Regions from separate parts of the Paenibacillus sp. sptzw28 genome, predicted to be linked through region 1. Evidence: riboswitches for the same ligand, from Rfam matches in the RefSeq annotation. Region 1 holds a riboswitch; each other region holds the start of a gene.
The links. A riboswitch is a leader RNA that binds a small molecule or an ion and turns the genes downstream of it on or off. The one in region 1 is predicted to bind cyclic di-AMP.
Positions count from the first base shown of each region.

Region 2: linked by a shared signal. The riboswitch ahead of KZ483_RS15245 (APC family permease) and the one ahead of KZ483_RS22525 (3D domain-containing protein) in region 1 are both predicted to bind cyclic di-AMP.
Region 3: linked by a shared signal. The riboswitch ahead of KZ483_RS09755 (DUF4218 domain-containing protein) and the one ahead of KZ483_RS22525 (3D domain-containing protein) in region 1 are both predicted to bind cyclic di-AMP.
Region 4: linked by a shared signal. The riboswitch ahead of KZ483_RS00560 (C40 family peptidase) and the one ahead of KZ483_RS22525 (3D domain-containing protein) in region 1 are both predicted to bind cyclic di-AMP.

Region 1 is NZ_CP080545.1:4,911,032-4,916,651, forward strand. Features, by position in the region: gene KZ483_RS22510 (zinc-binding alcohol dehydrogenase family protein) at 1-561, shown strand, start outside; gene KZ483_RS22515 (alpha/beta fold hydrolase) at 629-1,591, opposite strand; gene KZ483_RS22520 (polysaccharide deacetylase family protein) at 1,861-2,790, shown strand; gene KZ483_RS22525 (3D domain-containing protein) at 2,860-3,519, opposite strand; cyclic di-AMP (ydaO/yuaA leader) riboswitch at 3,644-3,836, opposite strand; gene KZ483_RS22530 (mannose-1-phosphate guanylyltransferase) at 3,983-4,996, shown strand; gene KZ483_RS22535 (PAS domain-containing sensor histidine kinase) at 5,005-5,620, opposite strand, start outside.
Region 2 is NZ_CP080545.1:3,396,607-3,402,226, forward strand. Features, by position in the region: gene KZ483_RS15240 (M48 family metallopeptidase) at 1-367, opposite strand, end outside; gene KZ483_RS15245 (APC family permease) at 603-2,429, opposite strand; cyclic di-AMP (ydaO/yuaA leader) riboswitch at 2,598-2,755, opposite strand; gene KZ483_RS15250 (GlcG/HbpS family heme-binding protein) at 3,166-3,573, opposite strand; gene KZ483_RS28925 (NAD(P)-dependent alcohol dehydrogenase) at 3,839-4,333, opposite strand; gene KZ483_RS28930 (NAD(P)-dependent alcohol dehydrogenase) at 4,400-4,813, opposite strand; gene KZ483_RS29165 (DUF4386 domain-containing protein) at 4,851-5,141, opposite strand; partial or broken gene KZ483_RS28605 (oligogalacturonate lyase family protein) at 5,349-5,620, opposite strand, start outside.
Region 3 is NZ_CP080545.1:2,219,946-2,225,565, reverse strand. Features, by position in the region: gene kdpB (potassium-transporting ATPase subunit KdpB) at 1-1,719, opposite strand, end outside; gene kdpA (potassium-transporting ATPase subunit KdpA) at 1,744-3,423, opposite strand; gene kdpF (K(+)-transporting ATPase subunit F) at 3,453-3,530, opposite strand; gene KZ483_RS09760 (DUF2681 domain-containing protein) at 3,527-3,637, opposite strand; gene KZ483_RS09755 (DUF4218 domain-containing protein) at 3,650-4,060, opposite strand; cyclic di-AMP (ydaO/yuaA leader) riboswitch at 4,180-4,344, opposite strand; cyclic di-AMP (ydaO/yuaA leader) riboswitch at 4,446-4,638, opposite strand; partial or broken gene KZ483_RS09750 (spore germination protein) at 4,776-5,093, shown strand; gene KZ483_RS09745 (hypothetical protein) at 5,315-5,587, shown strand; gene KZ483_RS09740 (glycoside hydrolase family 27 protein) at 5,614-5,620, shown strand, end outside.
Region 4 is NZ_CP080545.1:131,734-137,353, forward strand. Features, by position in the region: gene KZ483_RS00545 (YwhD family protein) at 1-360, opposite strand, end outside; gene KZ483_RS00550 (M1 family metallopeptidase) at 565-2,565, shown strand; gene KZ483_RS00555 (hypothetical protein) at 2,611-3,426, shown strand; cyclic di-AMP (ydaO/yuaA leader) riboswitch at 3,699-3,852, shown strand; gene KZ483_RS00560 (C40 family peptidase) at 3,896-4,357, shown strand; gene KZ483_RS00565 (hypothetical protein) at 4,512-4,976, opposite strand; gene KZ483_RS00570 (DEAD/DEAH box helicase) at 5,149-5,620, shown strand, end outside.

The DNA of each region.
Region 1 (5,620 bases):
ATTCTTATTATCGGGGCGGCCGGAGGGGTAGGCTCGATTGCCACTCAGCTGGCCAGTCAAGCCGGACTGACTGTTATCGGGACAGCTTCTCGTTCTGAGACCGCCGAATGGTCCAGGCGGCACGGTTCCACTTATCTCATCAATCATTACCAGCCGTTTATGCCGCAATTAATGCAATTCGGTCTTGATTCCGTTCAGTATATCCTCTGCTTGAATGCCACGGAGCAGCATTGGACACATATGGCGGAGGTTATTTCCCCACAGGGGAAAATATGCTCTATAGTGGATGCGAAGGACCCGCTTAACCTGAATGTTTTAAAAAGCAAAAGCGCCTCATTCGTATGGGAGTTCATGTTTACAAAAGCGATGTATAAAACTGCCGACATGATTGAGCAGCATCATATTCTGAACCGTATTGCGGAGCTTGTCGACTCCGGCGACATCGAAACTACAATGACCGAAAGGCTTGCTCCGATTAATGCAGCCAACCTGCGCCTGGCTCATGCAAAGATAGAAGAAGGCGCAACGATTGGAAAAATCGTACTCGAAAACTGGGATTAACAAATGACAAGCACCTTCAAGCGCCGGTTGTCGAGGCTCCATGAGGGTGCTTGCTTTTTTAGGGCCCTTAATAATTCCCGAGAAAAAATTGAATGATCTTATCATGCAGCCCCGGAAGTCCTTCATGGCCGAAATCCGGAAATATTTCGAGCCTTTTGGGCGCCGTGATTTTATTATATGCGGCAAATTGCGTGGATGGAGGACAGACGGTATCCATCAGTCCGACCCCCAGCAGCACGTCGCCTCGGACACGATCGGCCAAATGCTGGATATCGATGTAGCCGAGCTTTGTGAAGATCGCATTCTCCCTTACATGCTGCGGGTCAAAATGACGGAAATAAGTGCGCAGCTCTGCGTAAGCATCCTTGGCCAAATCCATTTCCCATACGCGGCGGTAATCGCTTAAGAACGGATAGACAGGCGCCAGCTTGCGTATCCGAGGCTCAAGTGCGGCGCATGCTATTGTTAATGCCCCCCCCTGGGACCACCCGGTTGCAAATACCTGGCCGGGATCGACCTCGGGCATACTCATAACGATGGAAGCGAGCTGTGCTGTATCAAGAAATATATGTCGGAATAATAGATTGTCCGGTTCGCCGTCAAGTCCGCGTATGATATGGCCGTGATGGGTACTGCCAAGTACGCCTCCGATGTCCTGCGACGGCCCCCCTTGACCTCTGCAATCCATGGCGAACACCGAAAACCCCAGAGAAACGAATGCAAGCCGGTCGCTCCAATCGCCTGCATTGCCCGAGTAACCATGAAACTGAACGACTGCAGGATGCGGCTTATCCGCATGGCGTGGACGGGCATACTTTACATGGATACGGGCTCCCCGCACGCCGGTGAAGTACAGGTCGAAGCATTCCGCTGCCGGCGTCTGAAAAGCGCTGGGCACTAACTCTACTTGCGGATCGGTTTCACGCATCTCTTCAAGTGCTCTCGCCCAGTATTGGTCAAAATCGGCGGGACACGGATTAATTCCTGTATACGCTTGCAGTTGAGTAAGCGGCATATCTATTGTCGGCATGAGGCAGCTCCTTTGTTCTTATATTCAATTACATGTTAATGGTTTACCTGTTAGAGTGTAAAGAAATTTCATTATTTCTCCCCGCCCAATTCGATGTAATCCCCGCGCCATGCATGAAGGAAATCAGGAAGGGAATAATAATTCAACCAACAATACCATGTTACTCATGAAGAAGCGGCTAACGCTCTGCACGAACCAACAGAACAGGTGCTCTTCCCGCTTGGGTCTGTGCCTTCCGTGGAGGTGGAGTTAGCGGGAGGGAGTCCGGTATGCAATCGAACCGCCGCATGCAAAAGGCCGGTATATTGCTGCTTGCGGCATTAACGGCGCTTTGCCCTTCGATAGAATCGGATGCTTGGTATAGTCCTGGCCCTTCCCCCACACGTAATACCACCAAACAGGCGGCAAGCATGGCACAGCCATCATCACAGCAGGATCTTGCGCGTGAGAAGGAGGCCAGGGAATCCTCGGCATCCTTCCAGTTATCTCGAAAGCGGAAGCATCATAAAAAACGCCGCCGCGTCCAGGCGATGTCATGGGTATCGCTTCAAAAACGATACCCCGGAACTTTCATCATAGGCGGCCCGCGGAGTGCCCGAAAAGTAGCGCTGACCTTCGATGATGTGCCCGATCCGCGCTATACGCCGCAGGTGCTGGACATACTGGCCCGATATAAAGTGAGAGCCACCTTCTTTGTCGTCGGCTCACGCGCTGCCGCTTATCCGTCGATAGTTCGGCGGATGCGCCGGGAAGGCCACATTATCGGTAATCACTCCCTCAATCACGCGGTTTTTTCACGCATCCCGCTGGGCTCCTTTAAACGTCAAATTGTTCGGACGGATGCGATTCTGCGTCCCCTTGTCGGCTACAGTCCGAAACTAGTCCGGCCTCCCTATGGTGAAATCATGCCCAGCCAGATTGAATGGTTAAAGCAAAACGGGTACATCGTAGTAAATTGGGACGTTGACTCAGTCGACTGGCGCGGTACCGATAGCAGCCATATCCTTGTAAACATCAAGAAGACATTGCAGCCGGGATCCATTATTCTGCAGCATGCCGGCGGGGGAGTCGGCCAGGATTTATCAGGCACGGTAAAAGCCTTACCCAAGCTTATCAAGCTGCTTCGAAGCAAAGGGTACCAGATCGTCACGCTGCCCGATCTTCTAAGCAAGCCGGCTTCGCGCAACAGCAAAGGTTAAAAGCACAAACGGCGTCCCCGAGGGGACGCCGTTTGTGCTGCCGGCTTTCACTTACATGCCTATGTCCATTTATTTGTTTAAAACAAACACTTTGACATATTGGTATCCGAACTGACGCGCCTTTTTCTGCGATTGCGGCAAGAATATATCAATCCTGTCGCCTTTAATCGCGCTCCCCATATCGGTTGCGACCGCTATCATGCCTCCAACCGGTAACCCGTCATGGTTATACCCGGTAATATAAACTTTGCTGCCCATCGGTATCCGCTTGGGGTCAACCGCGATCGTGCCAAGCTTTAATGGGTTCCCGAAATAATCGACCGGTCCCCAGCCATTCTCTGAGGCCGCTGCGGTATAAGCGCTCGCTTTGGCTTGAATGACGTCCGAATAGCTGTACGAACGCCCCTTCACCTGCACGATATCGTTGCCCTCGGCTTTACCGCCCGCTGATTTCTTGATCTTAACTGCCGACTGGCCGGAATCATTCTTTGCCTTAATAGGAGCGCCCGGTATAACGATGGAGAGGCCTTTGTAAATATTGAGCGGATCCACCTTCGGGTTGGCTTTCATCAATCGTTCAAGCTGGACGCCGAAGCGTTTGGATAATTTCCAGAACGTGTCGTTGTCGGACGCTTTATACGCCGCGGCGGCATGTGCCGGACTGGCGTTAATGAGAATAGCAATGCTAAGCGCGGCTGCTGCTGCGCCCTTTTTCCAATTTTTAAACAACGTTTCTTCCTCCTTTTTATTTACGGACCCCCGCTCTGCCGGTGTGACCATTTTTGGCAGGAGCAGGCTCCGTCATCGCCAAACGAACTACCGCTTCGATATGAAAAAATTGCGGTTGATGACGCCCGTTTATGCATGCGGCCTACGAGGTTAGTTGTCGGATTCGGATTGAGGAGATCAACCCTACGCCTTGCGGATTGGCCGCGCAGCGATTCACCCCGAGCGTGAGATCATCCCATTGAATGATCTTCCGCAGGAAATACTCGCTTGTACTTCCTGAAAGTCCCCCGTACGATTAGTTTCGGCTCGCGTAAGAGAATATCACATCATGCCCTGTATTGAAACCGGTAAATACGACCAGCCCACTTATTTACAACGTACAAATGCCGTTTTCGGGGCGAATATAATGTCACTAAAATATGAGCGTACTATGTTTTTCGTTATTCGGGAGGTGGTTCAAACCATGAATGTGGTTATTATGGCAGGCGGCAAGGGTACCAGATTCTGGCCGCGAAGCGTCGACTCAATGCCAAAGCAATTTTTGCCCTTTCACTCCGAACGGACTTTGATTCAGGAGACGGTTAGCCGCTTTCGCAAAATTGTCTCGAGCTCCCGGTTGTATATAATAGCACCCGCCCGCTATCTGCCGCTCCTGGAAGAACAGCTTCCGGAATTCACGCAGGACCAGCTTATATTGGAGCCGGAGCAAAAGGATACGGCAGCCTGCATTGCTCTTGCCGCGTTTCGGTTCCAGCAAAGGGGAGACGACGAGCCGGCGATATTCGTGCCTTCGGATCAGTATATAGCGGAGGAGGAGCCGTTCCTTGCAGCCGTGAGACGTGCCGCGGAAATGGCGAAGAGGCCCGGTGCGATCGTAACGCTCGGGATCGAGCCTACCCGCCCGGAAACCGGATTCGGTTATATGAAGACAAAGGAGCCCGCAGCCGGTGAAGACCTGCCCGATAGCGTTCTCCCTGTTCTTCGCTTCATGGAGAAGCCGACAGCAGAGCGTGCCGAGAAGCTCATTCGCGAACCCGGCACTTACTGGAACAGCGGTATTTTTGTTTGCAAACCCTCAACTCTTGCCCGCCGAATGGAGCAATTCCAGCCGGCGATATGGAACAGCCTTATTGAGCACCCGCTCGATGTATCGGCGGCCTATGCCCTTATGCCGCGGCTTTCCATTGATTTTGCCGTCATGGAACGGGCCGAATCGATGTACTGTATACCGGTACAATGCGGCTGGGACGATATTGGTTCGTGGGCGGTGCTCGGCCGCCACTGGACGCCGGATGCCAATGGGAATGTGAGTAAAGGCAGCGTAACGCTCACGGAAGCAAGCGGTAATACGGTCTTTATTGCCGATAAGCATGCACTGATAATAGGTGTGCATGACCTTATTATCGTATCGACGCCTTCCGGTCTGCTTGTGTGCCCGAAAACAGAAGAATTCCGGCTGAGAATGTGGTTAAAGTAAGCTGTCTCTCACGAGGAAACACAGATCGGAAGCTCGACCGTTGCAGTTGTTCCACGTCCCGGTTCACTTGCAAAACGAATCGTACCATGGTGGGCCTCGATAATACGAAAGCAAATCATTAGACCAAGTCCCGTGCCGGTGCTTTTTGTAGAGTAAAAAGGACCGCCTAACAGATCAAGCTGCTCTTTTGGTATACCGACGCCTTGATCTTCAATCCGAATCAATACGGAATCCTCGGTGTTGCGCATTAAAAAAACCGTCAGATTACCGCCGTCCGGCATCGCTTCGATAGCATTTTTCATCAGGTTTATAAATACTTGTTTCAATTGGTGTTCGTCGCAATAAACCGAAGGAACATCAGAATCGAAGTTTGTTGTCATTCTCACGTTATTCATGATGGCCTGCGGCTCCAGGAGAGTCGTAACGCTGTCGAAAATTTTGGCCAAATCATGTACCGCGTACTGTTTCGCCTGCGGCTTCGCAAGCGCCATAAATTCCTGGACAATCGTATTGATCCTGTCGAGCTCCGTCAGCATAATATCGAAATACTCGTGATTGTGATTCACTTTGGATTTCAGAAATTGCGTAAAGCCTTTAAGCGAAGTAAGCGGATTACGGATTTCA
Region 2 (5,620 bases), 1.5 Mb from region 1:
CGAAGGCCACTGCCGTCATAAGTAAGCCTGATAGAAACTCGCCGAAATTGTAAGGCGTTACGAGTCTTTCGATGCCAAGGTAAAACAGCAGGATTGTCAAACCATGAAGCACGGTTGCCGCCAGATATGCAGCGACAATGGAAGGTGTAATCCTGAATTCGACGCCCGCAGTCATTATGCTGTCGTATAACCGCTGGACTGCCCGAACACCAATCTTCCGATTTAGTTTATCCGCAAGCCGTTCGTGTGACGAAACGCGCTCGGGGTTCAAGTTCCAATCACACTGATCGCACCACGTCACGTACCCTGGTATGACCGGCATATCGCTGCCGCACTGCGGACAGGATACTCGTGCTCCGTTTTCCATTCTCTTCCCCCTGTATCTATAGTTCGATAGTCCTTTTATATCAACAGTATGTCAGTCCTGTGCTTGAAAATAAAGTCTTTGTTTCTAGCACTTTATTCCTTCAATCTACACGAATCGCAGATTTTCCGGATTAAATGGAATACATCGCAGCAATTAAAAATAAAAGCAGCTGTCTTATGACAGCTGCCTGCATTTTCTATAGGGATCCATAGCTTTACGATTACCAAGGCCCAGATTATTTTTTGAGATGATAAGGAACGGTTGTAACGATTACATCTTTCCGATAAAGCAGTGCGGCACGAATGGTAAAGCTTGTTTGGTTATGCAGGATATTGTGCCACCCCTTTTTCGGAATGAATTGCGGAATAATGACAGTGACTTGGTAATTTGATTCTCTGGCCTTCCGCTCTACCGTATCGATAAATTTCATCAGCGGCTGGATAATGCTGCGGTATGGCGAATGCAGAGTTACCAGCCTGACATCAGGCATCCATTTGGACCATTTCTCCTCGAACTTCGCCTCGTCCTCACGCTCGAATGGGATATACACTGCAATGATCTGATCCGCTCCCAGCGATTTGGCGTAATTTGCAGAGTGTTCCACTACATGTGTGATACCGGCTACGGGTAGAATGATGACATTACCTTCTATTGGAACGGCCGGTTCGCATGTGGTAAGCCGAAGCTGTTCGCCGACCGCCTCATAGTGTTTATTAATCCGGTGAAACGCGAGCACGATAAGCGGCAGAAAAATCAGTATCGGCCAAATCTGCGTGAATTTCGTCAAGAAGAATACGAATGTAACCGTCAGGCAAATGAAGGCGCCTGTAGTATTAATGATCAGCTTTGGTACCCATCCGGGGGGCTTTTGCCGAATCCATTTCAGCATCATTCCACTCTGGGACAATGTAAACGGAATAAACACGCCTACGGCGTAGAGCGGGATTAACTGTTCGGTCTGCCCTTTAAATGCTAATATCAGTAAAATGGAAAGAACCCCGAGCATTATAATTCCATTCGAGTAACCCAGTCTATCCCCGCGAACGGCAAACATCCTCGGAATAAACTTATCCTTGGCAAGATTGACTGCCAGTAAAGGGAACGCTGAATAACCGGTATTCGCGGCCAGAATAAGAATCAATGCCGTTGTACCTTGGATAAAGAAATACATGAAAGTCCGGCCAAAAGTTTGTTCGGCGATTTGAGAAACGACTGTGGCTTCCACTATGGGTGTAATGCCGTAATAGTAAGCCAGGAACACGGTGCCGGAGAACAGCAGTGCCAACAATATGCCCATCACTGTTAGTGTTCTGGCCGCATTTTTCGGTGCAGGATCTCTGAAGTTGGGTATTGCATTCGAGATCGCCTCAACACCTGTCAACGCCGAACTCCCGGATGCGAAGGCTCTTAGAAGCAGAAACAGACTGATCCCCATTACAGGTGTCCCGATCGGTGCATGCTGCGCCGCAGAAACTCCGCCGCTGGCGATATTATACAAACCTGCTCCGATTAAAATAAAGAGAGCGAGAACAAACAAGTAAACCGGGTAGGCCAAAATTGAAGCGGATTCCGTCACACCACGAAGATTTAGCAGTGTAATCAGGATAACAAATACAACTGCGATGCCAACAGTATGTTCGTGCAAGGTTGGGAAGGCGGAAGTGATGGCATCTGTTCCTGCGGATACGCTAACGGCCACTGTCAGGATATAATCTACAAGCAGAGAACCGCCAGCGACCAATCCGGGATATTTACCCAGATTTTCTTTGGAAACAACATACGCCCCACCGCCGTGCGGATACGCAAAGATGATTTGTCGATACGACAAAATAAGAGCCACCAACAGGATCAATACACCGATTCCTATCGGAATCGAATACCAGAATGCTGCAATGCTGATCGTAATCAGAACCAGTAGAATCTGTTCCGGTCCGTAAGCTACAGACGACAATGCGTCGGAAGACAAAATGGCAAGCGCCTTGGTTTTGTTTAGCTTCTGTTCCCCTAATTCGTTGGATTTGAGCGGCCTTCCGATCAAGATTCGTTTGAGTGCCACTAACATTCCCGACCACCGCCGCCTGAGAAATAAACTTGCCGCATAATACGTTATCCCTACCCCTTCTTTTAGAAAATCAGTTGTTTTAGATATCCTTACCCTTCCCAAATTTACTGTTTTTTACCACACAAAAAAACCGCAAGGCATCTTACGGCTGTAATAACCCAAGTCGTCTCACCTTCTCCAAAAACGCTTGCGAGGTTAGCTGCCGGATTCGGGCTGTTAGAGTCGCCCTACAGTGCGCACCATACAGCACTGATTCACCCCATGACGTCATATAATGAGCTCCTTCGGTTCCCCCGTTTTCCTCAGAAATTCAGCGAGTTATGAGATGAGACGATTATACCGCTTTGAACAACCACTGTAAAACGGCCAATAAACTCAAAAAGCATCGATTTTATGATGCTTTAACGAATGTATGCGGATACATTATATAATATTGTTCTAGTGGTATGTGAAGGGCAGTATTATCGTTCATTCTCTTAAATTGCCGCACTATTCAGCTATCTCTGCCAGTACAACGTTTCCCGATACGAGTTTCCCCTTAGATAGACTGAATAACATTCAGGGCTTAATAATTGACGGATTCTTCATATCCGCAATACAAAAGTACCAAGTAACACAAAAAAGCCGCGATTTCCGCGACCTTTAATGTTGTATTTTGGTCTTCCGATAGGCTGCTGCGCAATTCCCGGCTTATAACTACTTTTTGTTATTTGGTTAAAAACTTCACCCTTAATAATCACCCATACGTTCGCTCAAAATTAACTCTAACCGCCTCTGCAACAAGAACATCCTGCTCGACTGAACCGCCGCTAACACCAAGTCCGCCAATCAAAAGATGTTGTTGGAGTAACGGAATCCCTCCGCCAAATAATACAATACGATTTCGGTTTGTCGAATGGATGCCGTAAAGGGACCCTCCGGGGCGTGCCATTTTGGCCAAATCTGCAGTCGGCATTTTCATGGCTACCGATGTCCATGCTTTATTGGTTGCTATATCGATGCTTGCCAGTAAAGCATGGTCCATTTTGTAACACGCGGTCAGATTGCCTCCTGCATCTACAACTGAAATCACCATAGGCACGCCAATTCGATGTGCTTCCAGCTCCGCTGACTGAATGATTTCTTTTGCCATCCATAATTGCATTGCAGTCACATTCCGCCAAAGATCGTCATTGCGTTGAATTTATGAGCCGGAATCTTATTTTCCGAAATCACTCTCCATTGGCACTGCATTCTTTGAGTTCACTCCCTCTTTTGTATTACACGCTTAAGACCTTACATTTTTACGATTACCGGAGCCGTTTCTTCAAACGATTATTACATTTTATTTGCTTCGCCCCGGATCTATTCTAGGGACAATTTGTAATATTTTTCTTGTTGATGAAGCTGCCGGAGCAAGCAATGAATTGCTATAACATCTCCATATTAATGACGACTTTTCCTTTGGGGTGACCTTCTCCAAGATACCTGAGAGCTTCAGCAACCTCGCTTAACGGATACCGTCTATCTATAACAGGAACTACTTTGCCAGCTTCAAAAAGCTCCTTGAAAAAATTTTGGTCATTTTTGTTTGTCCTGTGAACAAGGATACCCATTTTCTTGCTCCCTGCCATTGAAACACACGGTCCCAGGAGCATGAGTTGGCAGATTCGGGCCATGGAGCCTCCCACCATGACATAAGTGCCGCCCGGACTTAATGCACGCTTGTAATCGAAAATTGAGCGATATCCAGCAACATCAAGAATCAGATCGTAACTCTGCCCATTATTGGTGAAATCATCCTGCGTGTAATCAATAACCCGGTCTGCACCAATCGATTGCAGCATATCCAATTTCCTTGTGGTGTCCACGCCTGTTACGCAAGTCCCGAATGATTTGGCAATCTGCACCGCAAACGTACCCACACCGCCGCCCGCACCGTTAATTAATACCTGCTGTCCTTTCTGAATCTGTCCTTTATCACGAAGTCCCTATAAGGCTAAGACTCCCGCTTGCGGTATGGCTGCGGCTTCCTCGAATGTCATACCGGCAGGCTTAAGCGATAATGCATTTTCATCCGCACATACATATTCCCCGAATCCGCCCCAACTACATCCGGAGAGGTCCCCGAACACTTCATCGCCTGGAAGAAAACTCCTTACGTTGCTACCGACCGCTTCAATCCGTCCCGCTATGTCAGCCCCGAGAATATTGTATTTTGGTTTCAGAAGCCCTTTGAGACGGGCTAAGAACGGTCTGCCTCTAAGAAGATCCCAGTCCCATGAATTAACGGATGCAGCATGTACTTTTATAAGCACTTCATTGTCCTTGGGAGCAGGCTTTTCCACCTCTTTAACCTTAAGAGCATCAGTAGTGCCGTAATGTGTATATACAACTGCCTTCATGAAATTTCCCCTTAACACTTATTTTTGTGCTTTGGTTTTATTTTATAGCAGACATGGGAGCTATTGCAGGTGAGTTGAATCCTTTGACTATAAGCCAGACCGGCATTAGTATTTCAAATAAGGCTCCCGGAAGAAATAAGAGCATGCCTGGGCTATAACCGAAGAGCTCTAGCAAGGCGCTTGTTAACAACGATGCGTAACCAATAAGTCCAAAGACGGATATTAAACGCGGAATGAGCCTTGATCGGTATAACAAATAACAAAATAAGAGGCTGTAAAGACCAAGAACGATCATTGCCAATTGAAAGGCCAAAAATTTCGCTTTAATTGCTAAGGCGCCTAAGTGACATCGGGAATACTCCTTGAGTTAATTAATTGCGCTGCAGTCATTGGTATTGGAGTCATGCTTTTCCCAATCTTGAAAAAGCATAATGAAAATATTGCGATTGGATACGTTGCTTTCAGGATTATTGAGGCCGTAATCCTGGTGGGTAATAAATCGTTTCGCCTCATAAATCGTCTCCGCGCCGCCCGTCATGGCATCGATTCGAACGATTATGCTGTGGGGAGCCGCTTCCATCAGCTCGCGGTGGCCGACATAACCGTTGCCGAGATCGAGGCGGATGCAAGAAGAGAGGTCTTCCTGAACACAGGTCAGGACGTATTTACAGTCTGCAGTCGCACTGGCGTTACCGAGCTGATAGCCCTCAGGCGCTTCGTATAACAGCTGTTCTTCCAGTGAAGGTAAATCGAGCCGGACCAGGGAGCGGCCTTTCTTTACAAAGGCTGCACTTCCATCCGGCAGCA
Region 3 (5,620 bases), 2.7 Mb from region 1:
CGTTGTCAGCGCCCCGCGCGTCATGAGCAGCTGCTTGCCAATGGACACGACCTCGATGATTTTCGACGGGTCGGAATCCAGATCAACCATGTTGGCCGCTTCTTTCGCGGCGACGGTGCCGCTGTTCATCGCAAGCCCGACGTCGGCCTGAGCCAGCGCCGGCGCGTCATTCGTGCCGTCACCGGTCATCGCGACGAGTTTGCCTTCAGCCTGCTCGCGGCGGATGACAGCGATTTTGTCCTCCGGTTTGCTTTCTGCGATAAAATCGTCCACCCCGGCTTCGCGCGCGATTGTCGCAGCCGTAAGCGGATTATCACCGGTACACATGATCGTCTTGATGCCCATCTTGCGAAGCTGGTCGAACCGCTCTCGCATGCCCGGCTTTACGGTATCCTTCAAATAGATCAGGCCGAAGATGCGGTTATCCACGGCAACGGCAAGCGGTGTCCCGCCCTCGGATGCAACCGCGTTACCTTTGTCGTCGAGGTCGCCCGGGATGGAACCGCCCTGCGCCGACACCCATTTCTTCACCGCATCGACCGCGCCCTTGCGGACCTTGCGGCCTCCCTCCAAATCGACCCCGCTCATTCTGGTTTCCGCTTTGAATTCGATAAACTCCGCGCCAGATGCCAGCGACTCCTGAAAGCTCAAATTTTGTTTCTTCATCAGCTCCAGCACAGAGCGGCCTTCCGGAGTCTCGTCCTTCACTGAACTGATGGCAGACCATTCAGCTACGGTTTCGACGCTTTCGCCGCCGACCGGAATGAATTCGCCGGCCATCCGGTTTCCGAAGGTGATGGTGCCCGTCTTGTCCAGAATCATCGTGTTGATGTCGCCTGCGGCTTCGACCGCTTTACCGGACATCGCGAGTACGTTGAACTGCGTGACGCGGTCCATGCCGGCGATCCCGATCGCCGACAGCAGTCCGCCGATCGTGGTCGGGATAAGGCAGACGAGCAAAGCGATAAGGACAGGGACATCAAGTACAATATTCAGATACTTCGCAATCGGAGCGAGCGTGACGACAACAATCAGGAAAATGAGCGTCAAGCTCGTAAGCAGCGTGTTCAGCGCCAGCTCGTTCGGCGTTTTCTGCCGCTTGGCGCCTTCCACCAGCGAGATCATCCTGTCAATGAACGATTCCCCGGGGTCGCTTGAGATGCGCACCTTGATTTGATCGCTGACGACGCGGGTTCCGCCTGTCACGGAGCTAAAGTCGCCGCCGGCCTCCTTGATGACCGGGGCAGATTCGCCGGTAATGGCCGACTCGTCAACGGAAGCGAGACCTTCGATTACTTCTCCGTCTCCAGGTATCATTTCACCTTGCGAGACGATGACGATGTCTCCTTTGCGGAGCTCGGTGGATGACACGACTTTCACGCTTCCCAAGGCCAGCTTATTGGCCGTCATTTCTTTTTTCGATTTCTTCAGCGAATCTGCTTGCGCTTTACCTCGTCCTTCAGCGAGTGCCTCGGCAAAATTGGCGAACAACACCGTAAACAGAAGGATCACAAATACCGTCAAATTAAACCCGACATTGTGTCCCGTGCCGAAATAGGATGGAAAAACGGTCATCAACAGTACGACAAGCGTACCGACTTCAACTACAAACATGACCGGATTTTTCAACATCGTGATCGGATTTAATTTGATAAAACTGTCTTTTACCGCACCCTGTACGATAGAAGAGGATAGCATCGGTCTTCGATTCGTGCTCATTGTCGGTTCACCTCATCCGTTCCGTTAGCGAAGTGTCAATTGCTCTGCGATCGGCCCGAGGACCAGAGCAGGCAAGAACGTCAGCGCTCCAATAATCAATACTGTTCCGATCAAGATACCCATGAACAAGCCATTGTCCGTCCGGAACGTCCCAACCGTCTCCGGCACCCACTGCTTGCGGACTAGCGAACCGGCCACGGCCAGCATAGCGATCATGGAAACATACCGGCCAAGCAGCATGACTATCCCGGTTGAAATATTCCAAAACGGCGTGTTATCGGCAAGCCCCTCGAAGCCGGAGCCGTTGTTCGCCCCGGAAGATGCATACTGATAAAGCACCTGTGAAATGCCGTGAAATCCGGGATTTGTAATCGATCCTTTTCCGAGATCAGTCAAGAACGCGATAGCCGTCGGTACAAGGATAATGAACGGATGCGTCAGAATCGCGACGGCGATCAGCTTCATCTCTCGCGGCTCAATTTTACGGCCCAGGAACTCCGGCGTCCGGCCAACCATGAGCCCGGCAAGGAACACGCCCAAAATCGCATACATCAGCATGTTCACAAGGCCGACGCCTTTGCCGCCAAATACGCAGTTGAGCATCATTTGAGCAAGCGCTCCGAGTCCGCCGATCGGCGTGAGCGTGTCGTGCATGTTATCGACCGAACCGGTTGTTGCGGCGGTCGTAACGGCCGTGAATAGCGCCGATTGCGCAATGCCGAAACGGACCTCTTTCCCTTCCATACTGCCTTGTGAGGCGTCGATGCCAAGCTTGTTCAGCACCGGGTTGCCGCGTAGTTCTGCAGCATATATCATGACAAGGAATACGATAAACATGGACATCATTGCACCGAATATGACCCAGCCTTGCTTGCGGTTTTTGGAAAACAAACCATAGGTATAAGGCAAGGAGGCAGGCAGCGCCCACATCGATAAAATTTCGATTACATTCGTCAGCGGACTCGGGTTTTCGAAAGGATGCGCCGAGTTGACTCCGAAGAAACCGCCGCCGTTCGTGCCCAAATGCTTGATGGACTCTAACGATGCAACCGGGCCGATCGCGATGTGCTGCGCTGCGCCCTCAAGCGTTGTCACGCTAAGCGTCGGTTCCAGCGTCTGAGGCACATGAAGCGCCACCATTACAAGCGTGAGAATGAGGGCAGCCGGAATAAAAATCCGCGTGTGCGCCTTCACGAAGTCTTCGAAGAAGTTGCCGATTGTCTCCCCTTTGCTCGTCAAACCGCGAACAAAAGCGATCGCAACCGAGAAACCCGTCGCCGCCGATGTGAACATCATCATCATGATAACGATCATCTGTGAAAAGTAAGAGAGCCCCGTCTCGCCGCTGTAATCCTGCAGGTTTGTATTCGTCATGAAGCTGATGACTGTGTTAAACGTCAGCGTTTGCTCCATGTTATCGATACCGTTAGGATTCAACGGCAGCACTTGCTGCAAACGCAAAATCACATAGCTGACTGCAACAAGTACGATATTCATTAGCAGAAAACTGAGCGCATACTTTTTCCATGTCATGCCGGCTCGCTGCTTGAGGCCAATCAGCGTATACAGGATGCGTTCGAAAGGTCCGAATAGTTTATCCAAGCGATTCGGCTCGTTTGAAAAAACATGATATACGTACGTCCCAAGCGGTTTGACTAGTAAAACAATCACCGCCAAGACGATCACTATTTGCAAAATGCCCATCCGGCAACCTCCTTAGAACGGTCTGATCATCAAAATTTTTCAGGATTAATCAAGGCATAAACCAGATAAAGAAAAATAAATAACGTAAAAATCAAGACTGCAATCATAATTGCTCTCCACCTGCCTCATCAATGACTTGGCTGCACCAGGATAGAAAACCGTAGAATAATGTAAAAGCGCCGCCAAGCAGCAAAATCATATATAGGTCAAGCATATTAAGCCTCCTTTACGCATCTGACAACAGATCATCGGTTATAAGGAAAGAGATATCGTTACTGCTGGTATGGATGACATAATTGGCGCCAAGCCCTTTGTATACGAGCCTCGGATTGCAGCTGTCCGTTATGACATAAATCGGCTTTGTCGTCCAGCTGCGGCATATTTGTATATACCGGCAGCAAAGGTTAAGACTGCTTTCAAACAAATATACCTTTCCGATCCGAAACTCCGGAACAGCCCATGTAATTTCCTTGGTTGTATTTACCGCTATGATGCGCTCTACTCCAAGAGTCATTATGCGTTCATGTTCCGCCTTATTGCGGGTAATTACAGCAAATGGAATACGCTTGTCTTTCAGTTGCCTGATAAAGTCTTCGCCTCGAATATTCGGCGCCGAAACCAAAATCAAATCTTGCAATTCGCGTTTCTCCTCCTTGGTTTTCAGGAGTAGGCAACAAAAAAGAAGCCATTGGAAGAGGAACTCTTCTCGCGGCTTCTAGGCACAGTAAAAAACCGTGTCTATTCACGTTAAAAAGTTGCCTCTCTCTGGTACGCTTACGAGGTTAGCTGCCGGATTCGGGCGTGAGAGTCGCCCTACGCCTGGTTGCCATGCAACCGGGCGATTCACCCCATGGATTATAAGACAATCCGTTCGGGTCCCCCGTTCCCTCCTTTATTAGAGGGATTCAGCGAAAAAGACGTTTGCTGAATAAAAAAAACCGCATAGGGAATCTACCCTGCGGCCGATAAAGTCACAAGATCATCCTCCCAACAATGAAGAACCAGATTCTGAAATGAAACAGAATGTTGTCCTTCTACACTTACGAGGTTAGCTGCCGGATTCGGGCTGTGAGAGTAGCCCTACCCGAAGAAGCAACCTTGTCAGTTGGCTCCTCCAGGATTCACCCCAAATGACGGATTATCGACTCTCACATCGAAAGCCGTCATTACATGGTTCCCCCGCTTTCCTTAACGGAAACTCAGCGATTTGATGAAAATATTTCAATTCATGAATCGTATATTACGCCTCCTCTGTCGGTTTGTAAATATAACTAACATGCTGCAAACTGCCTTTACATCACACGTGCATCGATTGCAGCGCTTACATCTTTTAGGAACTCTATAACGCTCTCTCTATCTCATTATCTCTTCGGTTTATAACAATGGTTCATTGTGGTACTGCCGCTTTCACCCTGCCTTCTTTTTATATCTCCATCACGACCTTTCACCAACAGATGCTGCCCACAAAGTTGATCCTTAGCTTCGCATCGGCCCACGAATTGGTGCCGTTTCCGGCTCTTATCGAAGCTTTAATAATGGAAGTGACGTTTGAGGCGCTTCGCGAAGCGGGAGTACGGCTCCCGAAGCAAGTGGGGGCAGCGGTGAGTATTGTCGGCGCGATTGTTATCGGAGAAGCGGCGGTAATGGCTGGGCTTATTTCTGCCCCATTGGCGAAGGAGACGGTTGCGCGGGTACAAAGAGACCAATACGGACGTTCTTGGCTATGCGGATGCTTTTTATAACAAATATATCCTCAGATTTGGAAACAGACACGGGACAACTGGGGCACTCAGTTCCGGCAGGTCGAAACCGATTATGATATCCATGTGAACATTGCACGACCAGGCGAATACGTGCCGCCTTTAGCTGTAAAAAAGGATGGAGGGAAATAATGCTGGTAACGGCAAAGGTATTGTCTGTTGCTTTTATTCTCTTTTTGATCGGCTTATATGAGTGGCCCAAAATAAATCGCCGTTTAAAAAGGGAGCGTATCGTTTTCGTATTACTCTGCACGCTGACGCTTGTGGTGTCGGAAGAGCCGATAGGTTATCCGAAAATGCCCGGAGATATATCCATTGCCGAGTGTGACAGCAATATTTTACAAGCTGGAGCAATACATTACGGTGGAAACGTCGCCTTCCTTGTTTTACACTTGAAGGAGTAAAACTTCTAGCATAAAGGATGGATGACATGAAGC
Region 4 (5,620 bases), 1.3 Mb from region 1:
CGTATCGACAAGCATCGGACAAGCGGTCGCTCCGGCGTAATAGGAGCCTTCTTCATTACGGTCCACGGCGACCCAAACGATCCAGCAAAGCCGGCCATTCGGCACATCTTCCTTATTCGGGCTGAACTTGATGCCCTTCTCCACCTTGCTCTTCGCATGCATGGCCCCTACATCTATATAAGCCTCTCCGTTGTCAATAATGACGCAGGATACGGCGCTGAGGTCAATGGTGCCCGCTCCGAATCCCCGGTGCTCTTTATTGCTCACCACATTAAGCGACAGCTGTTTCTTTTCCTTCTTCTCCGGTACGGACGAAGCCGCGTTATCCGGCGTTTGTCCTTGACCTTGCTCTTCCGTCATTGAAATTCCCACTCCCGTCTTCCCTGATTTATATGAAGCGCAGCAGCCCGGGCTTCCTCCGGACGGCCGCTTCCGTGCGATCAAAAAACCCGCATCCGGCAAGGCTTCTCCGCCTGTCCAAACATTAATTCCATTTTAGCTAATAATCCGCGAAAAGCAAACATATACATGCTGTAGATGCTTGTCAACGGGAGGGAATCGTTAATGACGCCACGTCACAGCAAACGTTTACTGCTCTTTGCAATAGCTGCCGTCCTGCTCGGCGTGACGGCCCAGCAGGGGTTCCGGGATGCCTGGGTTTCGCAATACACATACGCCCTCGCCCCCGCCAAATCGGACACGTCCCCAAAACCGGCTGTCCCCCAAAATACGCCGGAGCCCGATTCCGTCATGCAGCCGAAGCCGGTATCGCTCAGCAAGCGCGTTGTGGAATACCACATCGACGTTACGCTGACGGAGGATGCCAAAACACTCCATGGCGAGCAATCGGTCACGTGGACAAACCCTGGCAGACAGCAGGTGTCCGAGCTTTATTTTCACCTGTACCCCAATGCGTTTGAATCCAAGGAGTCAACATTCATGAAAGAATCGGGCGGTCAGCTGAGAAATGACAAAGCGACGTTCGGCAGCATCGGCTACATGCAAATCAAATCGCTGCAAACGACCGAGGGCTACAGTCTGCTTCCGCGGTTTCATTACGTCCAACCCGACGACGGCAACATGAGGGACAAGACGCTGGCCAAGCTCCGTCTTCCCAAGCCAGTCGCGCCGGGGCAAAGCGTAACGCTCAAGATGGCCTTCGACGTCAAGCTCCCGGAAGTATTCGCACGTATGGGCTATTCCGGCGATTTTGTCATGGCGGGTCAATGGTTTCCCAAGCTCGCGGCTTATGAAACCGTCGGCACGCGCGGCAGAACCACGGAAGGCTGGAACGCCCATCAGTACCATGGCAACTCGGAATTTTACAGCAATTTCGGCATCTACAGCGTGAGGATCAACGTGCCGGGCACCTACAAGGTAGCGGCGACCGGATTCCAGACGAAGCCGACAGTCATCGCCGACAAGCGTAAAACGTACCAGTTCTATGCGGACGATGTGCACGATTTCGGCTGGAGCGCTTCTCCGGATTTCGTCTATGCCGAAGAACCGTTCTCAACCGACGGAGTGCCCGGAGTGCGCATCAAGCTCTACCTTGACCCCCTTCATGCCAAATTCAAGGACCGGTACATGCACGCTGCGAAATCTGCGCTCGCCAAATATGCGCAGTGGTACGGGGCGTATCCGTATTCCACGCTTTCGATCGTCGTGCCGCCCAAAGGCGGGAACGGCGCAGGCGGGATGGAGTATCCGACGCTGATTACAGCGTTCGCCGCAGAGAATGCGAATCCCGGCTACGATCTGGAGCGAACCGTCATTCATGAAATCGGACATCAATATTGGTACGGTATGGTGGCCTCCAACGAATTCGAGGAAGCCTGGCTGGATGAAGGCTTCACATCTTATTCGGAGGATAAAGTGATGCAAAGCGAGTATGGAGTCGAACCGAACCTGCCGATGGAAGCGAGCTATATGACCGACCCGGCTCCGCTTAAGCAGGTATCGTGGTCCTATCACAGCAACAACAGCTATGCTGAAAATGTATATATGCGGGCCAAACTCGTCTTATTCGGCATTGAAAAGCAGGTTGGAGCAAAAACGATGAGCAAAATCATGCGCACTTATTTCCAGAAATATAAATTCAAGCATCCCTCCACCGCCGATTTCCAACGTGTCGTCGAACAGGTGACGAAGACCAAATGGAACGATTATTTCAGCCAATTCGTCTACGGCAATCAGATGTCCGACTATTCCGTCGAATCGATTCATGTGCGGCCTGTCATTCAGAACGGCGTCAAGCAGTACGAATCCGTCGTGTTGATCCGCAGGCAGGGCGGCAGCTTCGGACCAGCGCCGATTATCTTTCAGTTCGCAGACGGAACCACGATGCCGAGGGTGTGGAACGGCCAGGAAACGCATATTCAATATAAAATGGTATCCGCCTCCCCGCTGGTCTGGGCGGTCGTCGATCCGCAAAACAACAATGTGCTCGATAACAAGCATATCAATAACTTTATGAAAGCCGAGCTTCCGGAGAAAACCCGCACACGCTGGAGCGTTGGATTCACAAAGCTGATCGAAGGACTGTTCGCATCGCTCGCGTGGTAGCCGCGCCGAACGTAAATATGACAATTGAAGGAGGTGGACAATCGCATGAACAATCACATAAAGCAGGGCTGGCGGCTTACCGCCAAACACTTTTATATTATCATTCTATTATTTGTATATGAGCTGGTATGGGGCTTCGTTCTCTACAGGATGATAGAAGGCATCGTCGTGCCGCTATTGAAAAGGTTTCCCGACAGCTCTACGGCGGACGGCGCAGTACAGCTGTTTCTGACCGAAGCGCAGTTCCAGCTTCTGAAAACCGATCTTATTCGTCCGTATGTCTGGATGTTTGCGGGGCTGCTTGCGGCCAGAATGCTCTTGACGCCGTTCCTGAACGCAGGGCTTATCCATTCGCTTCACTATACGAGGGATGACGGGGGCACGAAGTTTCTGCAAGGAATTCGTACCGTCTGGAAGCCGGTCGCACTACTCTATATCATAGAGACCACGCTTGCGCTTGCACCCGGTTTCTGGCTCCTCCCGCACGGATTGGAAACGCTGCTTGGCAGCGGCAGCTGGACCGATCTCGCACAAACGGCCGGTCCTTGGGCCGGCGGCTGGCTGGCATGGGCGGTACTGCTTCACTTGCTGTTTCTCGCGATGCAGTTCGGCGCGGTATCGGGGGGCGGAATGTTCCGCTCGCTGTGGAGCGGCCTGCGGCATTTCCTCCCTTTCGCCGGCATCTCGCTGATTATGTGGGGCTTCGGGCTGGCACTCAACATAATGATCGCATCCGCCTCCATGCTGTGGGCCGGGCTTGCGGCGCTGATTCTGCATCAAAGCTACCAGCTTGTACGGACGATCATGAAAGTATGGACCGTAGCGTCGCAGTACGATGTGTGGCAGTCCAAGCAGATTTAGTCCGGATAGCGGATTTTTGTCGATTGGCGTACGGTTCATTCAATTAGACATAGGAAGCCAGACATACCCCGGTATTGCAACCGGACATGCCTGGCTTCCTGCTTCATTCTATAAAATATGAGGCCCGGGATACTTCCCGGGCTTCATATTTGCATTGTCGCAATACGCAACGAATGAATTTGTCAAAAAGTTTCACTCTAATAATTTTAATTTGTGAACAAATTGTGAAATTAGAAGGAGATTCGATAAAAAAACAGAATAATTATGCCAGCATGAAAAAATTGCCGAATTCCCTTATCGGGAAACGGGGGAACCATCTTGGGTGAATTGACCCGGGCATTCGGTCCATTCGAATGTCAGAGCCGGTCATAGGGAACCTTCAACCGAACCCCACAGCTAACCTCGTAGGCACCGGAAGGAGCAACATTTTTTGAAAAAGGTTTCTGCAGTTCTCATCGGTCTAGCATTGATGCTGATGTTCCAGGCTGGAAGCGTTTTCGCAAATTCCAGAATGGACGGAGTGATCAGTGATGTGATCGGCACGCCTTACCGCTCTGCCGGGACGACAACAAACGGATTTGACTGTTCGGGCTTTACAATGTACGTGTTTAACAAACTCGGCGTTGATCTCCCGCACCAATCCGGGTCGCAAGCCAGACTGGGCAAGAAAGTCGCGAAAGACGACTTGCTCCCGGGGGACCTCGTATTCTTCAATACGAACGGCAGAGGCATTTCGCACGTCGGCATTTATGTTGGAGACGGCAAATTCGCCCATTCTTCCTCCAGCAAAGGGGTAACCATCAGCGGCCTCAGCGACTCTTACTACAGTAAACGCTATGTTACTGCTCGCCGCGTTATGAGCCCTGAAACTTTTGAAAAATATGCCGATGAACCGTCCGATGAGCCGGACGGCGGCGGAGACGCCGGCTAAACCGTGCTCGGCATCGATTGCGATGCGCATGCGGGACCGCAGCTTTGTTTTGTCCTTTCGGACATCAAAGCCGCGGTCCTGCTTTTGCGTTCGGACTTCTACTTTTTAGTAACCGATAGGTGGATGAGTGAAACACAGTGGCCGAGTGGCCGTTTTACCGCAGCTCATAGCGAACCCACCAAAATGTGCGCCCGACCTGAATATCGAGTTTCGTCCCGACCGGAGCGAACAGTTCATGCAGCTCAAACGCCGCCCCACACCCTTCACTTCGCCGGTCGGCAAACACCGCCGTCGCTCCCTCCTTTAACCGCCCATGCAGTTTAGTAAGGAAATCCGCCCGGTCCTCCGCCGCAAGCTCACCCAGGCAAAAGCAGGCAAGTCCCGCTTCATAGGTCCCGGCGACTCTTGTCAGATCGGCTGCGGGGACCGTTCTTACTCCGGATGAGTTGAGCCTGGGCGTACGCGGTCCTGCAACGCGAAGGATCGATCTTCCTGCCAACGTCCGGCTCATCGCTTCTTCCACCTGTGCCCATTCGTTCCATCTTGCTTCCAGGCTGTTCAGCCATCTTCCCACACTTACTACCCCCCGCTGCGATTTGCAAGCTGTTATCTTATACATATGAACCGCTGCTCGCAAACTGACCAAAAACGGGTATAATGCAAGAATAAACATCATTGGACCGTGAACAGCGCAGCATTCTTCCGCAGAGCGGGAAGATAGGCTGAAACCTTGCTTCCATTGAACCATATTAAAGGGAGCTTTCGATTCTTACCCAGGAGATGATGCACTTATGTCCAAGTCTTCCCCGGCTCTATCCGTCTTTCACCCAACGCTTGCCGGCTGGTTTACGCAGACGTTCGGCAGGCCGACGGATGTCCAGCTTGAAGCATGGGACTCCATTATGGCCGGCAGGCACACCCTGATAGCCGCACCGACAGGCTCCGGCAAAACGCTCGCTGCGCTGCTGCCCTGCCTGAACCGGATCGCTCAAGATAAAATTCTCGCGGCAAGCGAAGGCCGCAGCTGGCCGTCCGGCGTGCGTGTGCTCTACATTACTCCGCTCAAAGCGCTCAACAACGATATCCAGCACCATTTGGTCGGCTTCATGGATGCCATAGATCAATACCGCCCGGAAGAGGAAGCAGTCGAATGCTCGACATGGCCTCATGTTCGTTCCGCCGTCCGTACGGGGGACACATCCTCGAGTGACCGTGCAAAGATGGTGCGCAGACCGCCCGATGTTCTCGTCACGACACCCGAAT